DNA from 2 places in the Pseudarthrobacter sp. TE3704 genome. Region 1 is predicted to be linked to the other one. Evidence: riboswitches for the same ligand, from Rfam matches in the RefSeq annotation. Region 1 holds a riboswitch; the other holds the start of a gene.

The links. Region 1 has a riboswitch for cyclic di-AMP ahead of ACZ9BC_RS06030 (LysM peptidoglycan-binding domain-containing protein). Riboswitches for the same ligand answer to the same signal wherever they lie in the genome.
Region 2: another riboswitch for cyclic di-AMP. It lies ahead of ACZ9BC_RS20550 (M23 family metallopeptidase); the one in region 1 lies ahead of ACZ9BC_RS06030 (LysM peptidoglycan-binding domain-containing protein).

The regions. Positions count from the first base shown of each region.
Region 1 is NZ_JBWCCJ010000002.1:437,499-448,047, reverse strand. It holds gene ACZ9BC_RS06040 (APC family permease) at 1-710, shown strand, start outside; gene ACZ9BC_RS06035 (protein adenylyltransferase SelO) at 707-2,182, shown strand; gene ACZ9BC_RS06030 (LysM peptidoglycan-binding domain-containing protein) at 2,270-3,130, opposite strand; cyclic di-AMP (ydaO/yuaA leader) riboswitch at 3,134-3,302, opposite strand; gene ACZ9BC_RS06025 (hypothetical protein) at 3,488-4,456, opposite strand; gene ACZ9BC_RS06020 (aggregation-promoting factor C-terminal-like domain-containing protein) at 4,618-5,955, shown strand; gene ACZ9BC_RS06015 (TraR/DksA family transcriptional regulator) at 5,991-6,347, shown strand; gene ACZ9BC_RS06010 (DNA alkylation repair protein) at 6,344-6,913, shown strand; gene ACZ9BC_RS06005 (DUF1810 domain-containing protein) at 6,897-7,340, shown strand; gene ACZ9BC_RS06000 (glucose 1-dehydrogenase) at 7,344-8,237, opposite strand; gene ACZ9BC_RS05995 (metallophosphoesterase family protein) at 8,328-8,834, opposite strand; gene ACZ9BC_RS05990 (DUF1918 domain-containing protein) at 8,908-9,099, shown strand; gene ACZ9BC_RS05985 (NUDIX domain-containing protein) at 9,150-9,656, shown strand; gene ACZ9BC_RS05980 (endonuclease/exonuclease/phosphatase family protein) at 9,667-10,344, opposite strand; gene ACZ9BC_RS05975 (thioesterase family protein) at 10,504-10,549, shown strand, end outside.
Region 2 is NZ_JBWCCJ010000009.1:122,966-133,514, forward strand. It holds gene ACZ9BC_RS20550 (M23 family metallopeptidase) at 120-938, opposite strand; cyclic di-AMP (ydaO/yuaA leader) riboswitch at 949-1,161, opposite strand; gene ACZ9BC_RS20555 (iron-dependent transcriptional repressor DtxR) at 1,309-2,004, opposite strand; gene serC (phosphoserine transaminase) at 2,287-3,417, shown strand; gene ACZ9BC_RS20565 (DUF3027 domain-containing protein) at 3,525-4,196, opposite strand; gene ACZ9BC_RS20570 (cold-shock protein) at 4,203-4,586, opposite strand; gene ACZ9BC_RS20575 (hypothetical protein) at 4,794-5,027, shown strand; gene ACZ9BC_RS20580 (helicase-associated domain-containing protein) at 5,038-7,536, shown strand; gene ACZ9BC_RS20585 (DNA repair helicase XPB) at 7,550-9,196, shown strand; gene ACZ9BC_RS20590 (DUF427 domain-containing protein) at 9,247-9,747, shown strand; gene ACZ9BC_RS20595 (MSCRAMM family protein) at 10,198-10,549, shown strand, end outside.

The DNA.
Region 1 (10,549 bases):
ACCCGGAGAAGATCTTCCCCCGGACCATGCTCACCGGGCTCGGCATTGCCGTGCTCCTCTACATGCTGGTGGCGGTCTCCGTGGTCAGCGTGCTGTCCCCCACTGAGCTTGAAGGGATCCGGGAAGCTGAGGGAGCGGCGCTCCTGGAGGTTGTCCACAAAGGCTCACCCGACTTCCCGATCGACAGGGTCTTCCCGTTCCTGGCCGTCTTCGCCGTAGCCAACACAGCCCTGATCAACATGCTGATGGCCAGCCGCCTCATCTATGGCATGGCCCGGCAACACGTCCTGCCACGGGCCCTGGGGAAGGTGCTGCCCGTTCGCCGCACCCCTTGGGCCGGCATCGCCTTCTCCACCATCCTCGCGCTGGGCCTGATCCTCTACGTGACCAGCGATCCCAAGAGCAACATTGTGGCCAACCTGTCCGGCACGACGGCGTTCCTGCTGCTGTGCGTCTTCACCGTGGTGAACGTGGCCTGCCTGGTGCTGCGGCGCAAGCGGGACCCTGACCGGAAGGTGTTCTTCACCTCTCCTGGACAGCTGCCCCTCGTGGCGGCACTGCTCTGCGCGTTCCTTGCCGGCCCGTGGGTAGGCCGCAATGTGATCCAATACCAGATTGCCGGCGGACTGATGGCGATCGGTGTTGTCCTGTGGCTGGTTACCTGGCTGGTCAACCGGCGGACAAACGACAGGGATAGGGTTAATCCATGACTGCCTCTGCAGAATCAACAGTTACTTTCGACGGCCGCTTCGCCAGGGAACTGGCGGAATTGGCGGTTCCCTGGCAGGCGGAGGAAGCCCCCGACCCGCAGCTCCTGGTCTTCAATGAGGCGCTCGCACATCAGCTGGGACTCGACCCGGACTACCTCCGCACGCCCGAGGGCGTCCGGCTCCTGCTCGGCAACCACCTGCCGGAAGGGGCAACCCCCGTGGCCCAGGCCTATGCCGGACACCAGTTCGGTGGGTACTCGCCCCTGCTCGGCGACGGCCGGGCCCTGCTCCTCGGCGAGATCGTGGACGCCAACGGCCGCCTGCGGGACATCCACCTCAAGGGCTCGGGCCGCACACCCTTTGCGCGGGCAGGCGACGGCCGCGCCGTCGTCGGGCCCATGCTGCGGGAGTACCTGGTGAGCGAGGCAATGCATGCGTTGGGCATCCCCACCACCCGCTCGCTCGCCGTGGTGGGCACCGGACGGCAGGTGCGCCGGGACGACATGCTGCCCGGCGCGGTCCTGGCCCGGGTGGCCAGCAGCCACCTGCGCGTGGGGAGTTTCCAGTACGCGCGGGCGACGGACAACATCGAGCTCCTGCGCCGGCTGGCGGACCACGCCATCGCCAGGCACTACCCGGCCGCTGCAGAAGCAGACAACCCATACCTGGCGCTCTTTAAGGGCGCAGTGTCCGCCCAGGCCTCGCTGGTGGCGCAGTGGATGCTGGTGGGGTTTGTCCACGGCGTGATGAATACGGACAACATGACCATCTCCGGTGAAACCATCGACTACGGACCATGCGCCTTTATGGACGCCTTCAATCCCGCCGCGGTCTACAGCTCCATTGACGTCGGCGGGCGCTATGCGTACGCCAACCAGCCCGTGGTGGCCGAATGGAACCTCGCCCGCCTCGCCGAAGCGATGCTGCCGCTTTTCAATGAGGACCAGGAGCAGGCCGTTACCCCCGCCGTGGAAGCCCTGGGCGAATTCCGGAAGCAGTACAGTGATGCCTGGTTCAGCGGCATGAAAACCAAGCTGGGCCTGCCGGAAGCCCCTGCCGGGAGCCCCGGGGACGCCGCAGCATCGGAGCTGGTGGACGGGGTTGTGGCGCTGCTCAAGGACGGGCCCGTCGATTACACCCAGTTCTTCCGGAACCTCGGCCAGGCAGCGCGGGGGAACGTCCGGCCGGCCCGCGGCATGGTCCTGGACCTCGCTGCGTTCGACGCCTGGGCCGGGCAGTGGCTGGCACTGGATCCCGACGCTGACCTGATGGATTCGGTGAACCCGGTGTACATCCCGCGCAACCACCTCGTGGAGGAAGCGCTCGCGGCCGCCACCGAGGGGGACCTTGATCCGTTGCACGGGCTGCTGCAGGCCGTCACTGCTCCCTACGATGAACGCCCGGGCCTTGAACGCTATACGGAAGGCCCGCCGGAAGACTTCGGCACCTACATGACCTTCTGCGGTACGTAGCCCGGAAGACCGGGAACGAAACAAGGGCGGCAGCCGGGATATCCCGGCTGCCGCCCTTGTCTGCGCTTCTTCGGTGCGCCTGCGGAATTAAGCTACGCGGACGAAGGAAGCTCCACTGAGCCAGCTGATGGAGTGGACCTCGGTCTTGAAGCCGTCAACGCCGCCGCTGACAACCTGGCCGTTGCCGGCGAAGACGCCAACGTGGCCGGCGGTGATCACCAGGTCACCGGGGGCAGGGGTGCCCACCACGGAGCCGTACTGGTAGAACTGGCCCGGGGCCAGGTCTCCCACGGACTTGCCGACGGCGCGGAGGGCCTTCTCCACCATGGCGGTGCAATCCTGCTGGACGCCGAGCTGGCCGTAGGCGTTGGCCAGGATGGCTGCGCCGGTGCCCGTTCCGGTGGCGGCGGGAGCAGCCGGTGCCGGTGCGGGGGCCGGTGCCGGAGCGGGGGCGGTGGAGGCGTAGGAGATGTTCATGCCGGTGTTCGCGGGAGCGGATGCGGCCTGGACCGGAGCGGCGGCGGGTGCTGCGTATCCGGCGCCCGGGATGGTGATCTGGTCACCCGGGTAGATGATGGTGGAGATGTCCAGCCCGTTGGCGGCGAGGACATCGTTGAGGCTGACGCCGTTGGCTGCCGAGATGGCGCCCAGGGTGTCACCGGAAACAACGGTGTGGACGTTGGCGGCGGCTGCTGCTGCGGGGGCGGCAACTGCGGCGGCGGGCGCTGAGTAGGCCTGGACGTTAGTGGCTTCGGTGCTGTCCGGGCCGGTCACGCCTGCATGGGCCGGAGCTCCGACGCCGAACGCAATGCCGGATGCAGCGGCAACTGCGAGGGCCGGGCGGCCGAGCGTCCGGGCCTGGGACTTGGCGGAAACAGCCAAACCGTGAAGCACGATTGAGCGGGCCGGAGTCGCGCGGTGACGGGCGGTGATGGAATTTTTTGACACGGTTGATCGCCTCTCCCATGCCTGCGGGGTGAGCTGTCGGGTTCGGGTTGGAGATACCCGGCCGAAAGCAACCCCGAACGGAACGAGGCGCTGTCGACTTAACCCCAAGGCTTTAAAAAGCCGCGGAAACTTGGTTCCCCCGTCCCTGCCAACAGGAAAGCGATTGAATCCCGTATCAGCGGCAGGGCTCGGCATGCTGAGGGGAATGTCCCGCTTGGGAGGGACACGTGAAAGACCATAACCCGCCCAGCCGCTGATTGTCACATTTGGATAACATACGAGGCCCTCCTCTCGGATTAGGCAATCGTCTTGATTGCACAGAAGGATCCCGTCTTGACCTCGCCTAATAGTCCGCTGCTAACCCTGCGCGCAGGACCGCGTAACAAAGTCATAAAGTTGCGCACGTAACACTGCTTCTGCTGGAACGCGGATGGGTCCCTCCCTGGCGTTGACAGTGACGTGGAGAGGCAGGACAGTGCCCACTTTGTCCTCCGCAATTGCATGCGGGTCACAGCGGGCGGGGCGGAAGTGCAATGGGAACTGACTGGGCCCGTCACCCGCCGCGACGGTGAGGTTTTCCGGCCAGGGATTCCAGGGCGCTTCGGCCAGCAGGGGAGTGCCGCCGATGCTCCGTATGGTCAGGGATCGGGCCGCCTGGTCCGGGTTTGTCCTATCTGCTGCCATGTGCGGGGCCACCACAAGATGGACGACGGCAGTGCGCGCGTCCGGCGCCACCTCCAGCTGGGTGCCCAGGCGGATGTCCGCCACGGCGGCTACTGCGGTGGCGAGGCAGAGTTCGCCATTGTTGCGCCGGAGGACCCCGAATGGATCTGAGGCGTTGAAGGTCAGTTGCCGGCGCCGGGCCTGTCCGGGTGAGGTCACGAGCACGGTGGCCGTCGCCGTTTCCCCGTCCGGGGACGGGTGCTCCTCACACGTTGCAGCGGGAAGCGCCGCCGGCAGGCTTTTCGGCTGGCCGGGCGGCAGTTCGATGCCACCCCCGGCGGGCATCCAGCTGATCGCTCCTTTGAAGAAGGGAGAGATGACTTCGGCCTGGATCACCGTCACAGCAGCGTCCGACGTATTGGTGAGCTGCAGCTGGACCTCAGGCTTGCCATATTGGTCCCGCGACTGGTTTAGCTCGACAGCTATGGGTCCTTGCCCTGCTGCGGCAGTCGGTGCCGGCCCGGTAGCCCGCGGCGCCGGCGTCGGCGTGCAGGCCGACGTTGCCTGTACCGCCACCAGCGCTGCCGCTGCGGCCAGGAGCCGCAGGCGGCGAAGGCGTGGAAGGAGCGCTCGAGTGCGTGCCGGTGCGCTGTTCCCGCCCATGGGACAAGTCTAGGATCGGCACTGCCCCGAGGGCGGAATCGGGTGCTACGCGACAGCTGTCTTCAGCTTTCGTATCCACCACACGGAAATGTAACGATGTGGCTACTGTGACCCACGGGGCCTTTGTGCCACCGGTAGGCTTCGGAACTATGTCCCCGTTCGTGACCAAGGCGAGATCCCCGTTGCTGGGAGGCCTGCTGGCCGTTGCCTTCACCGCTTCGGCCGTGCTGCTCCCGGCGTCCGCGGACGAGGCGCCGCCCGGCGGGTATCCGTCCTGGGAGGACGTGCAGAAGGCCCAGCAAACGGCGGCCGGCAAGGCCGCCGAAATCAACAGGATCAATGACCTGCTCAGCGGTCTCCAGGCCCAGTCCGAGTCGCTGGGGAGCGCCGCAGTGACATCGGCTGCGGACTATGCCGTGGCCGACGCCGCCCTGCAGTCCGCCACCGCCAGGGTGGACGCCTTGGCCGCGCAGGCTGCCCGGGCAAGCGCTGAACTGCTGCAGCACAGGAGGGAGATCGGAGCGCTGGCCGCCCAGTCCTACCGCACCGGCGGGACAGCCATGGGTTTCTTCGTGGCCCTGGACGCCCTGGAGGCCAACAGCGTCCATGGACTCAACGTCGTTCACATTGTGGGTGACAAGACCGCAGCCCTCGTCAACAAGGCGGCGGCCGGCGGGAAAATCACTGCCTCGCTGGCCGACCGGGAGAAGGCTGCAAGGGCAGAGCGCGAGCGCCTTTCCGCGGAGGCAAAAAGCAAACTGGACGCAGCGCGTTCCGCACAGGATGCAGTGGCGCGACACATAGGGGAGGAACAGCGGCGCAGCGGGGAACTGACCGCACAGCTTGCCTCCCTCAAGGGGACGACGGCGGCAGTGGAGGAGGAGTACCGGCAGGGCCAGGCGGCGCTCGCCGCCTATGAGGGAGCCCGGGCGGCAAAGCGGGCGGCCGCCGAGGAACAGGCCCGTCGGCACGCGGCAGCCGCCGCCAATGGTGCCGGTGCCGGAGCTCAGAATCCGCCGGCCGCGAATCCTGGCCTCCTGAACCCCGCCCCTCCCAATCCGGCCCCTCCTAATCCGGCACAGGCGAATCCTGTCCCGGCGGCTCCCGCCGCTCCAGCACCTCCGCCGGCGCCTGCTGTCCCGCCTGTCCCGCCCGCCGTCGTCGTACCTTCCGTGCCCGGCGGCGCCGTCAACGATCCGGCGGGGGCAAAGACCTATGCCTCCGGCCGCCTGGGCGCCTATGGCTGGGGCCAGGACCAGTTCCTGTGCCTCGCCCAGCTCTGGACCAAGGAATCCAACTGGCTGACCACCGCCACCAACCCCTATTCCGGCGCGTATGGAATCCCGCAGGCGCTGCCGCCGGGAAAGTACGCCAGCGCCGGCGGTGACTGGCTCACCAGCTACCGCACGCAGATCGAGTGGGGCCTTGGCTACATCCGTGAACGGTATGGCTCGCCGTGCGCGGCCTGGAACCACTCCGTGGCGAAAAACTGGTACTGACCCCCACTGGATGCACGGGCGGTTACGCTTTTCACATGCCTGATTTCGAACGGTTCCGGATCATGCTCGAGGAGGAGCGGCAACGGAAGGTGGCCCTGCTTCCGTCCCTTCGCGCGGACATCGCGTCGGCCAACTCGGCCCGCCAGGACTCGAATGTGGATGACGAACACGATCCGGAGGGCGCCACCATCGCCTTCGAACTCTCGCAGGCTTCGGCGCTTCTGAAGCAGAGCAGCGCAGGCCTGGACCAGGTGGAAGCCGCCCTCGCACGCCTTGCGGCAGGGACTTACGGCAGCTGCGCCGTGTGCGGTGAAGCCATAGCCGAAGGGCGGCTGGAGGCCCGGCCCTGGACGCCGTATTGCATCAACCACGCTGCGGCGGGGCGCCAGTGAGCGGCGCCGCGGACACTGTCACGGCGGCGGCAGGATTCATTGACCGCACGCTGAAGAACGAGGGTGCCTGGTACCGGGCGGACGACGTCGGGGGCAGGCTGGGCGGGGCCCTCGCCTCCTACGGTTCCTCGGTGGGCGCAGTCCGGGGAACCGTCCGCGATGCACTCCGGAAGTACAAGGACCTGGACCATGACGGCGTGGTCCTGCTCGCCTCCGCCCTGTGGGGCCAGCCGAAGCCGGGCGCCCGGCCCGTCTTCGAACGGCGGCTGGCGGCCGTGGTGCTGCTCCAGTCCAGGGTGGGTGTCCTCCGGCACTCCGACCTTACCCGGATGGAGGGCTTCCTCCGCTCCGCGCAGACCTGGGAACTCGCCGATCCGCTGGTGGCCGATGTGGTGGTGCCGCTGCTTGCCGGGCTGCCCGACCGGGACCGGCAGAGGGCGGACGTTGTCCTGGCCCGGTGGCGGAAGGACCCGGATACACGGCTGCGCCAGGCGGCGGCCCTGATTGACCAGCAAGCCAGACCAGAAGCCCCACCACAAGGAGACAGCCATGAACGAGCCCTTTGACCTCGAACGCTTCGTCTCGGCGCAGGACAGCGGCGGAACCTACGATCAGGCGCTGGCAGAGCTGCAGCTGGGCCGAAAATCCGGCCACTGGATGTGGTTCATCTTTCCGCAGATCGCGGGCCTGGGGCACAGCGCAACGTCCCGGACATATGCCATCAGTTCGCTGGCCGAAGCCCGCGGATACCTTGAGCACGACGTGCTGGGACCGCGCCTGCTCGAATGCGCCCAAGCACTCACCAACCACGCCGGGCGCGCCGCAGAGGACATCCTGGGCGGCATCGACGCCCGCAAACTGCAGTCGTCCATGACCCTTTTCCTCCGCGCCGCGCCGGGCGAAACGGTGTTCAAAACCGTCCTGGCCCAGTTTTTCGACGGCCAGCCGGACGAAGCCACCGACGCCCTGCTGGCTGAACAGGACGGCGCGTAGCCGCTACGGCGTGGGGCTGCCGCCGTTGACGTTCAGCGTTTCACCAATGACGAAGCTGGACTCCGGAGAGGCGAGGAACACGTACGCGGGCGCAAGTTCCGCGGGCTGCCCGGCGCGGCCCAGGGGAGTGGACTGCCCGAACTCCGGCAGGTCCTCCTTCGGCTGGCCGCTGCTGACCTGCAGCGGGGTCCAGATGGGCCCCGGCGCAACGGCGTTGACCCGGATGCCCTTGGGCGCCAGCTGCTGCGCCAGGCCCTTGGTGAAATTGTTGATGCTGGCCTTGGTGGTGGCATAGTCCACGAGCGTCGGCGACGGGTTGTAGGCCTGTACGGACGTGGTGTTGATGATGGTGGAACCGGCAGGCATGTGCGGCAGTGCGGCCTTGGTCAGCCAGAACATCGCATACACATTGGTCTTGAGCGTGTGGTCGAACTGCTCGTCGGTGATGTTGGCCAGCTCCTCCTGCGCCACCTGCTTGCCCGCGTTGTTGACCAGGATGTCCACGCCGCCCAGGACAGCCACCGCCGTGTCCACGACCTCGCGGCAGACCACCGGGTCCTTGAGGTCCCCGGGAACCTTGACGGCCTTGCGGCCCGCGGCTTCGATGATGCCGGCAATCCGGGCAGCGTCCTCCTCCTCCTGGGGCAGGTACGACAGGACAACGTCGGCCCCTTCCCGCGCGAAGGCGATGGCCGCCGCCGCGCCGATCCCGGAGTCCGCCCCCGTGACGATCGCCTTCCGGCCCTCCAGACGGCCGGTACCGCGGTAGGTGTCCTCCCCGAGGTCCGCCTTGGGCGTCAGCTCCGCATCCAGGCCGGGCTCGGGCTGGTGCTGTTCCGGCGGGGAGATCTGCTCATAGGCGGTGACCGGGTTACGGAAGGTGTACTGGTCTGTCATGGTGGTCCTCCTGGTGGTTGGTGGATTCCAAAAGCTAAGCATGCTTACCGTTCAAGCCTAGGCATCGAGCGGCCACCTGCCAACCCGTGATTACACCCGCTGGACTTCCACCAGGCGCACCCGCGTGAGCTTGCCGCCGTCGACCGTCGCCGTCATGAAAGTGCAGGCGGGCTGCCGGCGGCGGTCCGTGGGAGAGCCCGGGTTCAGCAGCCGCAGGCCACCCGGGGAGGTTGTGTCCCAGGGGATGTGGCTGTGCCCGAAAACCAGGACATCGGCATCCGGGAAAAGGGCCTCGCACCGCAACTCCCGCCCCTTGGCCTGCCCGGTCTCATGCACCATGGCAAAACGGACGCCTTCCACGGTGACGTGCGCCGTTTCGGGGAGGCGGCTGCGCAGGTCCGGTCCGTCATTGTTCCCGTACACGCCCACCAGCGAACGGCTCCGCTGTTCGAACCGGTCCAGCAATGCCGCTTCCACCCAGTCCCCCGCATGGAACACCACGTCGGCGTGTTCGACGGCGGACCACACCTGGGCGGGAAGGTCCCTGGCCCGTTTGGGGACATGGGTATCGGCAATCAGGAGGAGGCTGAGCGGCATAGGGAAATCCTGCCATGCGGGGCCTGTTCCGGCCCGCCGCGTGGACGTAATCTGGGGGCTGGAGGTGATTGCCATGGAGGCAGCGCAGGGTGACCGGATCATCGTCCACGGAAGGACTGTGGGATCCACGGACCGTCACGGGGTGATCGTTGAAGTGCGTGGCCAGGGCGGAACACCGCCCTACCTGGTCCGCTTCGACGACGGACACGAAACCATCATGTACCCCGGCGGTGATTTCGCCGTCGAACGCGGGCACGGCACCTGAGGCCGGGCGGTGTGCTGGGCCCAGGATGGATGAGCTGGCAGACTGGCGTGATGGATCATTCACCGGCCTCCGCAGCATCCTCCACTCCGCCCGTCCGTACCGGTCCCCGGGATCCCGGCGACGCCTGGGTGGAGGGGGAGCGCGGCCGCTACTGGGGCCGGTTCGGGGCTGCGGGAGTGCTTGCCTATGACCCGTCCAAAGGCGTCCTGCTCCAGCACCGGGCGGTCTGGAGCCACAACGGCGGTACCTGGGGGTTGCCGGGCGGGGCCCTCCACGAAAACGAAGAACCCGTTGACGGGGCCCTCCGCGAAGCCTACGAGGAAGCGGCGGTGCCGCCTGCGGGCGTGGACGTGCTCTTCACCTCGGTGCTGGATCTCGGCTACTGGTCCTACACCACGGTGGTGGTGCTGGTGCGGGAGCCTTTCGATCCGGTGATCAGCGATCCCGAGAGCATTGAACTGCTCTGGGTTCCGCTGGGCGAGGTGGAATCGAAGGAACTGCACCCCGGATTCGCGACGGCATGGCCTGCATTGCGGGAGCGGCTGGCGTCCCCGTAAAGCGGGCTGCCTAGTAGTCCGGGCCGTATTCGGCAGTGACCAGGATGGGAAGATGGTCTGAGTTGCCGCGCGGAAGTGTCTCCACGCTCTGGATGTCCAGGCCCAGCGATGTCGCGAAGTCGAAGTGGCCCTTGAACACCTTGTACCGGGTGTAGGTGCGGCGGTTGCTCAGGGACAGCGCATAACCCGAATTCTTCATGTGGATATCAAGGTTCTTGGTGAAGAACGGGTAGTTGAAGTCGCCCACCATCAGGGTCATCAGGCCCTTGCCCATGCTCAGCAGCTCGGCATGGGCGGCATGGATCTGCTTGCGGCGAAGCGAATTGGAGGCGGTGAGCGGGGCGGCGTGGAACGATCCGATCACCAGTTCATGCTGCGTGTCATTGTCCATCACCCGCGTCCCGATCAGCCTCTCATGGGCCGGTGCCAGCACCCTGTCATGCATCGACTTCTTCAGCGCGAAGGACTGGGTGTCCAGTGCGGTGAAGCGGCTGGTGCGGTAGTAGATGGCCAAACCCAGCCGGTTGCCCTTGGTGGTGTCCGCCAGGTGCAGGGGACCCAGGGTTTCCGGCAGGTCGCTGGAATCCACCTCCTGGAGGCACAGCGCATCGATGTCATGATTCCGGGCCAGGGCGAGGAGCTCGCCGCTGGCCTTGTGCTTGCGGAGGTTGTAGCTGATGACGCGCATGGAACACCTCTTCCGAGGGATGCTGACAGGACCAGTTCCTGAGTCTAGTCCGCCGCCTTCCTCCACGTTCAAACATTTCAATCCGACCCGCTGGCCGGTCCTCCGGCCCCAACGGATAGAGTTAGTGCCAATTCACTGAGATCCGGCGAAAGGTCACCGTTGACTGAAGAGCTTCCCGAACTGGCGCACGGCAATGCCTACTACC
Region 2 (10,549 bases), on a different contig from region 1:
CACTCAAGAGCGTCAACTTCGGAAAAGTTGACGCGAGTTAGACGGTACAGGAGTTTTGCAGCAATGTCACATTCAGGTCACGGCTGGTAACACCCATGTGAGAGATTGCACTCATTTGACTAAAGCCAGCGGGTGGGATCGACAACTTCGCCGTTGACCTGCACCTCAAAGTGGAGATGGCAGCCGGTGGAGGCTCCGGTGGTCCCGCTCAGCGCGACAACGTCGCCGCGGGAGACCGTCTGGCCTTCTGTCACGCTGAAGGACGACAGGTGGTTGTAGGTGGTCTCCAGGCCGTTGCCGTGGTCCACCACTACGCGGTTTCCACCGCCGTACTGGTGCCAGCCAACAAATGTCACGGTGCCGGTGGCAGCAGCGAGGACGGAGGTGCCGCACTGTGCCACATAATCCTGGCCGCGGTGGAAGTCGCCGGAGCCGCCGGTGATGGGGCTGACCCGGTAGCCGAAGGGGGATGCAGTGGACATGGTGGCGAGCGGGGCACCAAGGCTCCCGGCAGAAGCGGCGCTCGAGACGGCCCCGGCAGACTGGGCACTCAGGAGCTGCTTAAGCTTGCCGTCCGGGTCAGCCTGCGTGACAACGGCCGAGCGGCTGAAGTCAATCTGGGCTCCCGCCTCGGCGGTGACAGCCGGCTGGGGCGTAACTGCCGAGGCAGCGACGGGTGTGCCTCCGCCGTCGGTGGCCATCACAGGGCTGGTGGCCGGAACAGTCACGGTCAGCACCAGGCCGGTGGCGGCAAGGGCAATACCGGCTTTTTGGCCGATGCCGCTGGCGGAGGCAAACTCGGTGATCTGCTGGAAGGGACCCCGACGGCGGCGCGCATCACGGTGGAGATCGCGGGGGCGCTCCGTGTGGATGACTTCGACGACACGCGGTGTCGAAGCGGGGCTGGCCGCGCGGCGGCGCCCCCTGGAGGTCTGCATGGACAAGAAGGATTCCTCTCTGAAAGCCTGCGAAGTTAGCTGTCGGATTCGGGTCAGAGAGTTCAAAGACCCGGTCCGCCGTAGGCAAGCTTCGGCACAGAGATATCCCCGGAAAGGGTTCCTTCGCTGGAAGAGGCTTGCTGCTGACGGACTTCACCCCAAGGCAGTCCCCCGCTGCCGCTTGTGGTTCCCCCGCCTCTGCCAGTTATTGCTCGTGCACCTGGTCCGCTGGCAGAGCTCGGCTCCGGATCAGGTAACGCTTTAGTATCAACGCTCGCGTTCAACTATAGAGGCTTAAACCCCAAAGTAACAATTCCGTTATCTTTGCCTAAATGCCATTCGATAGGGTAATCGCGCCCGGGCGGATCCTCTACCGGACCGTGACAAACACGTGGGCGGCCACTTCCGGTGGAAGCTCCAGCGCACCTTCAATGCCGGGTACCCGCACGGAGATGTAGTCCCCCACCCGTTCGAGCGACACGGTGGCGCCGGGGCGGATGCCGCCCTCATCAAGCTGGACCAGCAGTTCGGGCTCCACCTGGATGGGTTCGGCCAGCCGGCTGACGGTTACCGCCGACGCAGGACCGTATGTTTTCATCGCTTCCAGCAGGCTCACGGCTCCGTCGGAACCGCCCGGCAGGGGCTGGCCGCCCAGGGCAGCGAGTCCCGGGATGGGATTGCCGTAGGGCGACTCCGTGGGGTGGTCAAGCATCTCGTAGATGCGCCGCTCCACCCGTTCGCTCATGACGTGTTCCCAGCGGCAGGCTTCGTCGTGCACGTACGCCCAATCGAGTCCGATGACGTCGGCCAGGAGCCTCTCGGCCAGCCGGTGCTTTCGCATCACTTCGGTGGCGCGCTTACGGCCGGTTTCGGTGAGCTCAAGGTGCCGGTCGCCGGACACCACCACCAGCCCGTCCCGCTCCATCCTGCCGATGGTCTGGGAGACCGTGGGTCCCGAGTGGCGGAGCCGCTCGGCAATACGGGCCCGCAGGGCAATAATGTTCTCTTCCTCAAGCTCCAAAATGGTGCGAAGGTACATTTCCGTAGTGTCGATCAGATCCGTCATCCAGCTCAGCTCCTCGAGCGCAGTACCTTGCGTTGTCCCACCGTATCGCCTATCACTGCGACGTAGTCCGGTGGCAAGCTTAGCCTATTTTGACTTTGTCCGAATAGTTCGCGGTTGCCCGCAGGACGTCTCAATGGCTGGACTATGACGGGTCCGGTTCCCGCCGAAACAGCTGTTCAGGCAGAATGGGAAAGGCCTCAGTTGCAGTCATTGCCGGCTGCCGGCCAGCGACCATCCACCCGTTCGGACCAAAGCCACGTCCACGCCCAAATTGGAGCCCCTGTGAGCGAACCCAGCATCACTATTCCCGCCGACCTCCTGCCTCAGGACGGGCGGTTCGGCGCAGGACCTTCCAAGGTCAGGCAGGAGCAGATTGATGCGCTGTCCGCGGCATCGAAGAACATCCTGGGCACCTCCCACCGGCAGGCCCCGGTCAAGAACCTCGTTGGCTCGGTCCGCGAAGGCCTGAGCCAGTTCTTCCGCGCACCCGAAGGTTATGAAGTAGTCCTGGGCGTGGGCGGCTCCACGGCATTCTGGGATATTGCCAGCTTCGGACTCGTGGAGAAGAAGGCCCAGCACCTGTCCTTCGGTGAGTTCGGGTCCAAGTTTGCGGCCGCAACCAACAAGGCTCCTTTCCTGGACGCCTCCTCAATCATCAAGTCCGAGCCGGGCACCCGCCCCGTGCCCACGGCCGAAGCAGGCGTGGACGTTTACGCCTGGCCCCAGAACGAAACCTCCACGGGTGTTTCCGCTCCCGTGCAGCGGGTGGCAGGTGCCGATGAGGGCGCGCTGGTGCTGGTGGACGCCACCTCGGCTGCCGGCGGCCTGGACGTGGAAGTTGCAGAGAGCGACGTCTACTACTTTGCACCGCAAAAGAACTTTGCCTCCGACGGCGGACTGTGGCTTGGCCTGTTCTCCCCCGCTGCCGTGGAACGCGCCGCCCGGATCAAGGCCAGCGATCGCTGGATCCCGGATTTCCTGGACCTGCAGACCGCCATCGACAACTCGCGCCTGAACCAGACTTACAACACCCCGTCGCTGTCCACCCTGGTGACCCTGGATGCCCAGGTGCAGTGGCTGAACTCAAACGGCGGCCTCGAATTCGCGGCCAAGCGCACGGCGGACTCTGCTGGCCGCATCTATTCATGGGCTGAGGCTTCGGAATTCGCCACCCCGTTCGTCGCCAACCCGGATGAACGCTCCAACGTCATCGCCACCATCGACTTTGACGAGTCCGTGGACGCCGCCGTGGTGGCCAAGGTCCTGCGCGCCAACGGCATTGTGGACACCGAGCCGTACCGGAAGCTTGGCCGCAACCAGCTGCGCATCGCAACATTCGTTGCCATCGAGCCGGCTGATGTTTCCGCATTGCTGGCCAGCATCGACTACGTGGTGGGCGAGCTGCGGAAGTAGGCCGCAGGGACGCCTTTTAACGTTCGACGGCGCCGCCCGGGTCCTGCCCGGGCGGCGCCGTTATTGTGTCCCCGCTTTGCATGTCCCCCGTTGGGAGACGTCGGCACTTACTGCGTGCCGGCGTCGTCCCCGGAAGACTGCTCCCCAAAATCAGTGTCCGCCGGATCAGAGTCCGTTGCCTCCAGATCCGCGGCGTCCACATCCTTAGGCTCCACGTCCGGGGCTTGCAGGTCCTGGCCGGCGCCCTCATGCCCTGCAGGTACCCCGTCCGGAACCGGCCCGGCGGCGTCCGCCGGGGCTGTCTCCTGTTCCGAAGTCTCGGCTTCCTGTTCCTGGGCGTCCTCCGGCCGGACCCGTTCCGCCCACGGCACCCACTCCGGGGCCAGGATGGAATCCTCGGACGGCAGCAGGCCCAGCTCGCTGACGGTAACCACTTTGGAACGGGAGTTGCGGGTAAGAACCGCGTACCACTGCCACCCTGCGTAGCCGGCAAGCTTCGACTCGAACAGGTGCGTCACCAGGCGGTCGCCCTCGCTTTTGGCTGCCAGGTGGGGCCCGATGTCGGAGGCGGCGGTGATGCCCTCCAGGGCCGCGCGGGCGGTGTCGACGGCGGCAGCCAGGAAGGCATCAGGCCTTCCGGTCCGCCACACAGGCACACCTGCCGGCGGGCGCTTTACAACGCTTTTCGCACCGGCGGGGGCTGCGGTCCCGGCCTCCCCCGGAGTGGGACCTGCCTGGTCCTGCGCCTGTGCCGCCGGCTGTTCAGCTTCCGGAGTCATCAGTGCCTAAACGTCCAGCTCGTCGGCAACCTTACGCAGGGCAGCCGCGATGGCCTTGCCCTTGTTGCCTTCCGGGTATTTGCCTTTGGACAGGGTGCCGGAGAGGTTGTCCAGCACGCTCACCAGGTCCTGGACCAGCGGAGCAAGGTCCCTTGCGCTGGGCCGCTTGGCCTTGGCGATGGACGGCGTCTTGTCCAGGACACGCAGCCCCAGGGCCTGCGCACCTTTCCGGCCGTCGGCAACGCCGAACTCTACGCGGGTGCCGGCCTTGAGATCCGTTACACCCTCGGGCAGCGACGATTTGGGCAGGAAAACCTCCTGGCCGTCCTCGCCTGCGAGGAACCCGAAGCCCTTGTCCTTGTCATACCACTTGACCTTGCCGGTAGGCACGTAATCAACCTTCTTCGTTCTGCTGTCGTGAGACACGGCCGGCCGCCACCGCATCCGCAGTGTTGTGCGGGTTCAAGGTATGGCAGCTGCAAACCGTGTTGGTCTGTATCTTTCAAGGTTATCCTGCCCGGTGCCCGAATCCTGCTTTCAACGGCGTCAGGTAACGCCGTTCACGCCCGCCGCCGCAGGGGCTGTAGCGTTACGTCCATGACACCCTCGCGATACCGGCGGCCCATCATGATCGTCGCCGCAGTCATTGCCGTGCTCTCCCTGGCCGCCGTGGGAGCTGTCATGGCCCTTGCCTTCGCCGGCTCGGTGGCGCCGGCGTGGGTCACCTATTCCGCACTGTACGGTTTGCCTGTGGCGTTCCTCCTCATGCTTTTCCTTGTTCTGGACAGTGTTGCCGGGCGCCGCCGGGCAGGAAAGCCTGACCAGCGGTAACGTTGGACTGATGTCCCTTATTCGCGCGCTCAGCAAGGACCTTGAGGCACGCAGCGATGACTCGTTGCGGGCGCTGTTCGCCGCGCGGCCGGACCTCATCTCCCCCACCGTTCCGGATTTCTCCGCCCTCGCCGCGCGGGCAAGTGCACGGGTCAGCGTGCAGCGGGCCCTCGAACGGCTCAACAGGCCGCAGATGCAGGTCCTCGAAACCCTCCATTTATGCACCAACACGGACACTGAGCACAGCGCCTCGGCGGCCGGGCTCAGGAAAATGATCTCCGGCGCCACGCTCGCCGCGGTTGAACGGATCCTGGCAACGCTGCAGGAACTGGCCCTGGTGCACCGGGCATCGCCCCCGCACGGAACCCCGTCCTCCGCCGCCAGGCAGCGCTTCTACCTTCCGGTGGGCTGCCTCAAGGACGTGGTGGGCCTTTACCCGGCAGGCCTGGGCAGGAGCTACACCGAGCTGGTCCGCCTCCAGCCGGCGTTCGCGCAGCGGGCGGTCCAGCTGGTCTCCGAACTGCACCGCAGCGGCGTCGCCATCCACGACGCCACTACCCCCATGGAGGCAGCCCTCGCCCTCCAGCACTGGACCTCTTCCCCTGAGGCGCTGCAGGAAATCCTCGCCGGAGCCCCTGAGCGGACGACGGCGTTGCTCGCCAGGTTCCGCAACTGGGCCATGGGTGCCGTGCCCCAGGCGCAACGCAAGGCGTCCATCACCGCCGAGGGGTCCGACGTCGGGCCCGTTGACTGGCTTCTGGCCCGCGGCCTGCTGGTGCCGCTGGATGCTGCACATGTTGAACTGCCGCACAGCGTAGGGGTGTCCCTGCGGGGCGGAGCGATCATCAACGATTTCACGCTATCGCCGCCCATCCCGGAACTGGGCAGGACTACCGCCGTGCTGCGCAGGAACGCGGCGATGAGTGCCATCTCGGAAACCCTGCGGCTGGTGGGTGAGCTGCTGCATGCCGTACGGGAGCAGCCGCTGGCCACGCTGCGCAGCGGCGGGGTGGGGGTCCGGGAGATGCGCCGGCTCGCCGACGAGCTGCGGGTGGACCAGGCACGCGTGGGGCTGCTGCTGGAACTCTGCGGGCTTGCGGGCCTGATCCGGCTGGATGTGGATTCCTCCTCCTGGGTCCAGCCCCCGCAGCTTGAGTGGCTGGTCCTGCCCCGCCAGGAACAGTGGCTGTGGCTGGTGAACGCCTGGCTGGCCAGCGAACGCGTCCCCTCGCTGGTAGGCCAGCCCGTCAACGGTGCCCAGGGGGCTGGAGGGCACCGCACGGCCTCCGGCAGCACCATCGTGGCGTTGTCCGCCGAGCCCCAGCGCCCCGACGCTCCCGTGATCCGCAAACGCATCCTGGAAATCCTGCACCAGCTCACCACCGAAGCGGCAGCGCCGGACGGCACGGCGCCGGTACTCGACGCCGCCGCGGTCCTCCAGCGTGCCGAGTGGGCCCAGCCACGCATGGCGCGGCGGTTCAGTTCATTGATCCGGGGCGTCCTCGCCGAAGCCGAACTGCTTGGCCTGATGGGATCCGGCGCCTTGAGCCAGCTGGGCAGCGCCTTCGCCGAAGACCAGCCGGATGCCGCCCTCGACATCCTGGGCGAGCACCTGCCCGCCGCGCTGAACCACGTACTCCTGCAGGCCGACCTGACCGCCGTCGCGCCGGGCTACCTGGCCCCTGAACTGACCGAAAAGCTTCTGGTGATGGCCGATGCCGAAGGCCAGGGCCCCGCCACCATCTACCGGTTCTCGGACAACTCCATCCGGCGCGCCCTCGACGCCGGCTACGACGCCGCCGGCCTGTTGGACTTCCTGCGGGAACACTCCGCCACCTCCGTTCCCCAGCCGCTTGAATACCTCGTGGAGGACACGGCGTCGCGGCACGGCAGGCTGCGGGTAGGCGCGGCCGCCAGCTTCATCCAGAGCGACGACGAATCAGCCCTTGCCGAGCTCCTGTCCGGGCCCAAAGCAGCCCGGCTGGGCCTGGTCCGCATCGCGCCCACTGTCGTGATATCCACTGCCCCGCCACGGGAGGCAGCCCAGGTCCTGCGGAGCCTGGGCTTCTCCCCCACGGTCGAAGGAACAGAAGACCCCGCAGTCCGGCTCCGCAGAACTCCTGCCGCCCAGGAAAGCCTTCGGCCGGTCTACACGGAACCGCGGACCGCGCCGGCAGCCGAGGACGTGGACGCCCAACTGGCCGTGCTGCGGCACGCCGCTCCCGCCGTCGGCCACCATGGCCACGGTGGCCATGCCCCGTCAGGGGACCACTCAGGCGAGGCGGCCACCCAGCTGGGGCTTGAGGCCCTGCAGCGTGCCATCAGGCTGAAGCAGCGGATCAGCATGAACGTGGTGGACAGCCTGGGGAATGCCAACCTGGAAATCGTTGTTCCCTTATCGGTGAGCGGCGGACGCGTGCGGGTGTTCGACCCCGCGAAGGAAACGGAACGTGTCCTGTCCATCCACCGCATTATCGACATTGAGGCTGCAGAAGAACTGCACCAGTGAAGGACTCCCCCGCGTGAACGACGGACCCCTGATTGTCCAGAGCGATAAAACCATCCTCCTGGAGGTGGACCATGAGCTGGCCACCGAGGCGCGGCACGCCATTGCGCCCTTCGCCGAGCTGGAACGGGCCCCCGAACACATGCACAGCTACCGGCTGACGCCGCTGGGACTTTGGAATGCCCGCGCCGCCGGCCTCGACGCCGAGAGGGTCCTCGACACGCTGTTGAAGTACTCGCGGTTCCCGGTGCCGCATTCGCTGCTGATCGACGTCGAGGAGACGATGTCGCGGTACGGCCGGCTGCGCCTGGAAAAGGACCCCCAGCACGGTCTGGTCATGCGGACGGACGACTATCCGGTCCTGGAGGAAGTGATCCGGGCCAAGAAGATCCAGCCCCTGCTGGGGCCCCGGATCGACGGGGAAACCGTGGTGGTGCACGCCTCCCAGCGCGGGCAGCTCAAGCAGCTCCTGCTCAAGATCGGCTGGCCCGCAGAGGACCTGGCGGGCTACGTGGACGGCACCCCGCACCTGATCGCCCTGAACGAGGACGGGTGGAAGCTGAGGCCCTACCAGCAGCTGGCCAGCGAGAATTTCTGGGCAGGCGGCAGCGGCGTGGTGGTGCTTCCCTGCGGGGCCGGCAAAACGCTGGTGGGGGCAGCGGCGATGGCCACCGGATCAACCACTACCCTGATCCTGGTCACGAACACCGTGGCTGCCCGGCAGTGGAAGGACGAACTGCTGAAGCGCACCACCCTGACGGACGACGAAATCGGCGAGTATTCGGGGGCAGTGAAGGAAGTCCGTCCCGTGACCATCGCCACGTACCAGGTCCTCACCACCAAGCGCGGCGGGTTGTATCCGCACCTGGAGCTGGTGGACGGCCACGACTGGGGCCTGATCATCTACGACGAAGTCCATCTCCTGCCGGCGCCGATTTTCCGTATGACAGCGGACCTGCAGGCCCGGCGCCGGCTGGGGCTCACCGCCACCCTGGTCAGGGAGGACGGCCGGGAGGGCGAGGTGTTCAGCCTGATCGGACCCAAGCGCTATGATGCGCCCTGGAAGGACATCGAATCCCAGGGGTACATTGCCCCGGCCGACTGCGTGGAGGTCCGGGTGGACCTGCCGAAGGACGAACGGGTTGCCTACGCCATGGCCGAGGACGCGGACAAGTACAGGCTGTGTTCCACCTCCGAATCCAAGACCCTGGTGGTGGAAGAGCTCGTGGCCAGGCATGCCGGTGAACAGCTGCTGGTGATCGGGCAGTACATCGACCAGCTGGACGACCTCGGCGCACGGCTGCAGGCGCCGGTGATCAAAGGTGACACATCGGTGAAGGTGCGCCAGAAGCTCTTCGATGCTTTCCGGGCAGGCGAGATCCAGACACTGGTGGTGTCCAAGGTTGCCAACTTTTCCATCGACCTGCCGGAGGCCTCGGTTGCCATCCAGGTGTCCGGTTCGTTTGGATCACGGCAGGAGGAGGCGCAGCGGCTGGGCAGGCTGCTACGGCCCAAGAAGGACGGGCGGGCGGCCCGCTTCTACTCCCTGGTGGCCAGGGACACCCTGGACCAGGACTTCGCCGCGAAGCGCCAGCGTTTCCTGGCCGAGCAGGGCTACGCGTACCGGATCATGGATGCCAAGGACGTGGGCCAGCCCGGCTAAGCGCGCACCGCAGGCCCCATCGGCCACTCCATGGGTGCACACTGGGAGGCATGCGTCCGAAAATACGTCCGGTCATTCCGTTGCCAGGCCAGGAGTCGGTCTGGGACTACCCCCGTCCGCCGCGCGTCGAGCCGAGCCGGGAACGGATCAGGATCATTCTCGGCGGGGAACTGATCCTGGACACCACGGATTCCCTCCGTGTCCTTGAGACTAGCCATCCTCCCGTCTACTACGTGCCCCGTTCCGCGTTCATCCCGGGAGCCCTGGAGCCTGCGCCCGGAAGCAGCTTCTGCGAGTTCAAAGGTTCAGCCCGCTACCTCACTGTCCGGGGCGGCAGCGCGGTAGCGGAAAGGGCGGCCTGGTTCTACCCCGAGCCCGTCGCGGGATACGGGGACCTGGCAAACCGTGTGGCGGTCTACCCCGGCAGGATGGACTCCTGCGAGGTGGACGGCGAGCGCGTGCGTCCGCAGGCCGGCGGCTTCTACGGCGGCTGGATCACAGACCGGGTGGTGGGTCCGTTCAAGGGAGAGCCGGGGACCATGGGCTGGTGAACCCGCGGACTCCTACCTGCCGTGTCCGTGCAGCATAACGCCTTGGGAAAAGGCGCAGACTGCGGGAAACCGCAAAGAGTTGATGACGACATTGTTCGTGCACTTTCCCGGCAGTACGGTCAGAGCGCTGGGTTACATGTAGGGAACAGGTCCCGAACTCAGATCGGGACCTGAGGGCTTGGCTGACGGCCTGGTCCGTTTCGTAGAACACGGCTTCACATGCGCAGATCGACCTTCCTTTGCCCCGGCCCACAACCAGCAATGACCGCTGGCTTCGTGCTGCCCAACCGACTCCGTTACGCGACGAAGCGACGACAGGAGTAGTCCGGCCGGGCCCCTCTGCGCGGGCCACGGCCGATCAAATATTGGGGAGATGCTGGGGATTTCGCCGGCGCAGGTCATCTGCCTGTTCCGAAACATCATTCGCCACTCTGAAGTGAGCACACACCCATGAAAAACATTACGCGCGCCCGTTGGGGTGCAGGAATCGCCTGTCTGGCTTTAATCCTTTCCGGCGTTACATCGGCACAGGCAAACCTGCCCGGTAGCCCCTTCGACGCCGGTGACGGCAACCTGTTGGTGAATGGCGTTGAGGACGACTGGGCCAATGCGGCGGTCAGCTGCACCGGCACAATTGTTGGTTGCGGCCTGGACCTGCCCACAGGCCAACAGGACAACTCGTTCGGACAGGGAACCAAGGAAGACACCCCTGTACCGACTGTCGTCTCAGGCCAGGTCCCAAACAACAAGAGCGATTTGACGCGCTTCTATTCGAAACTGAAGACCGAAGCCAACGGCAAGG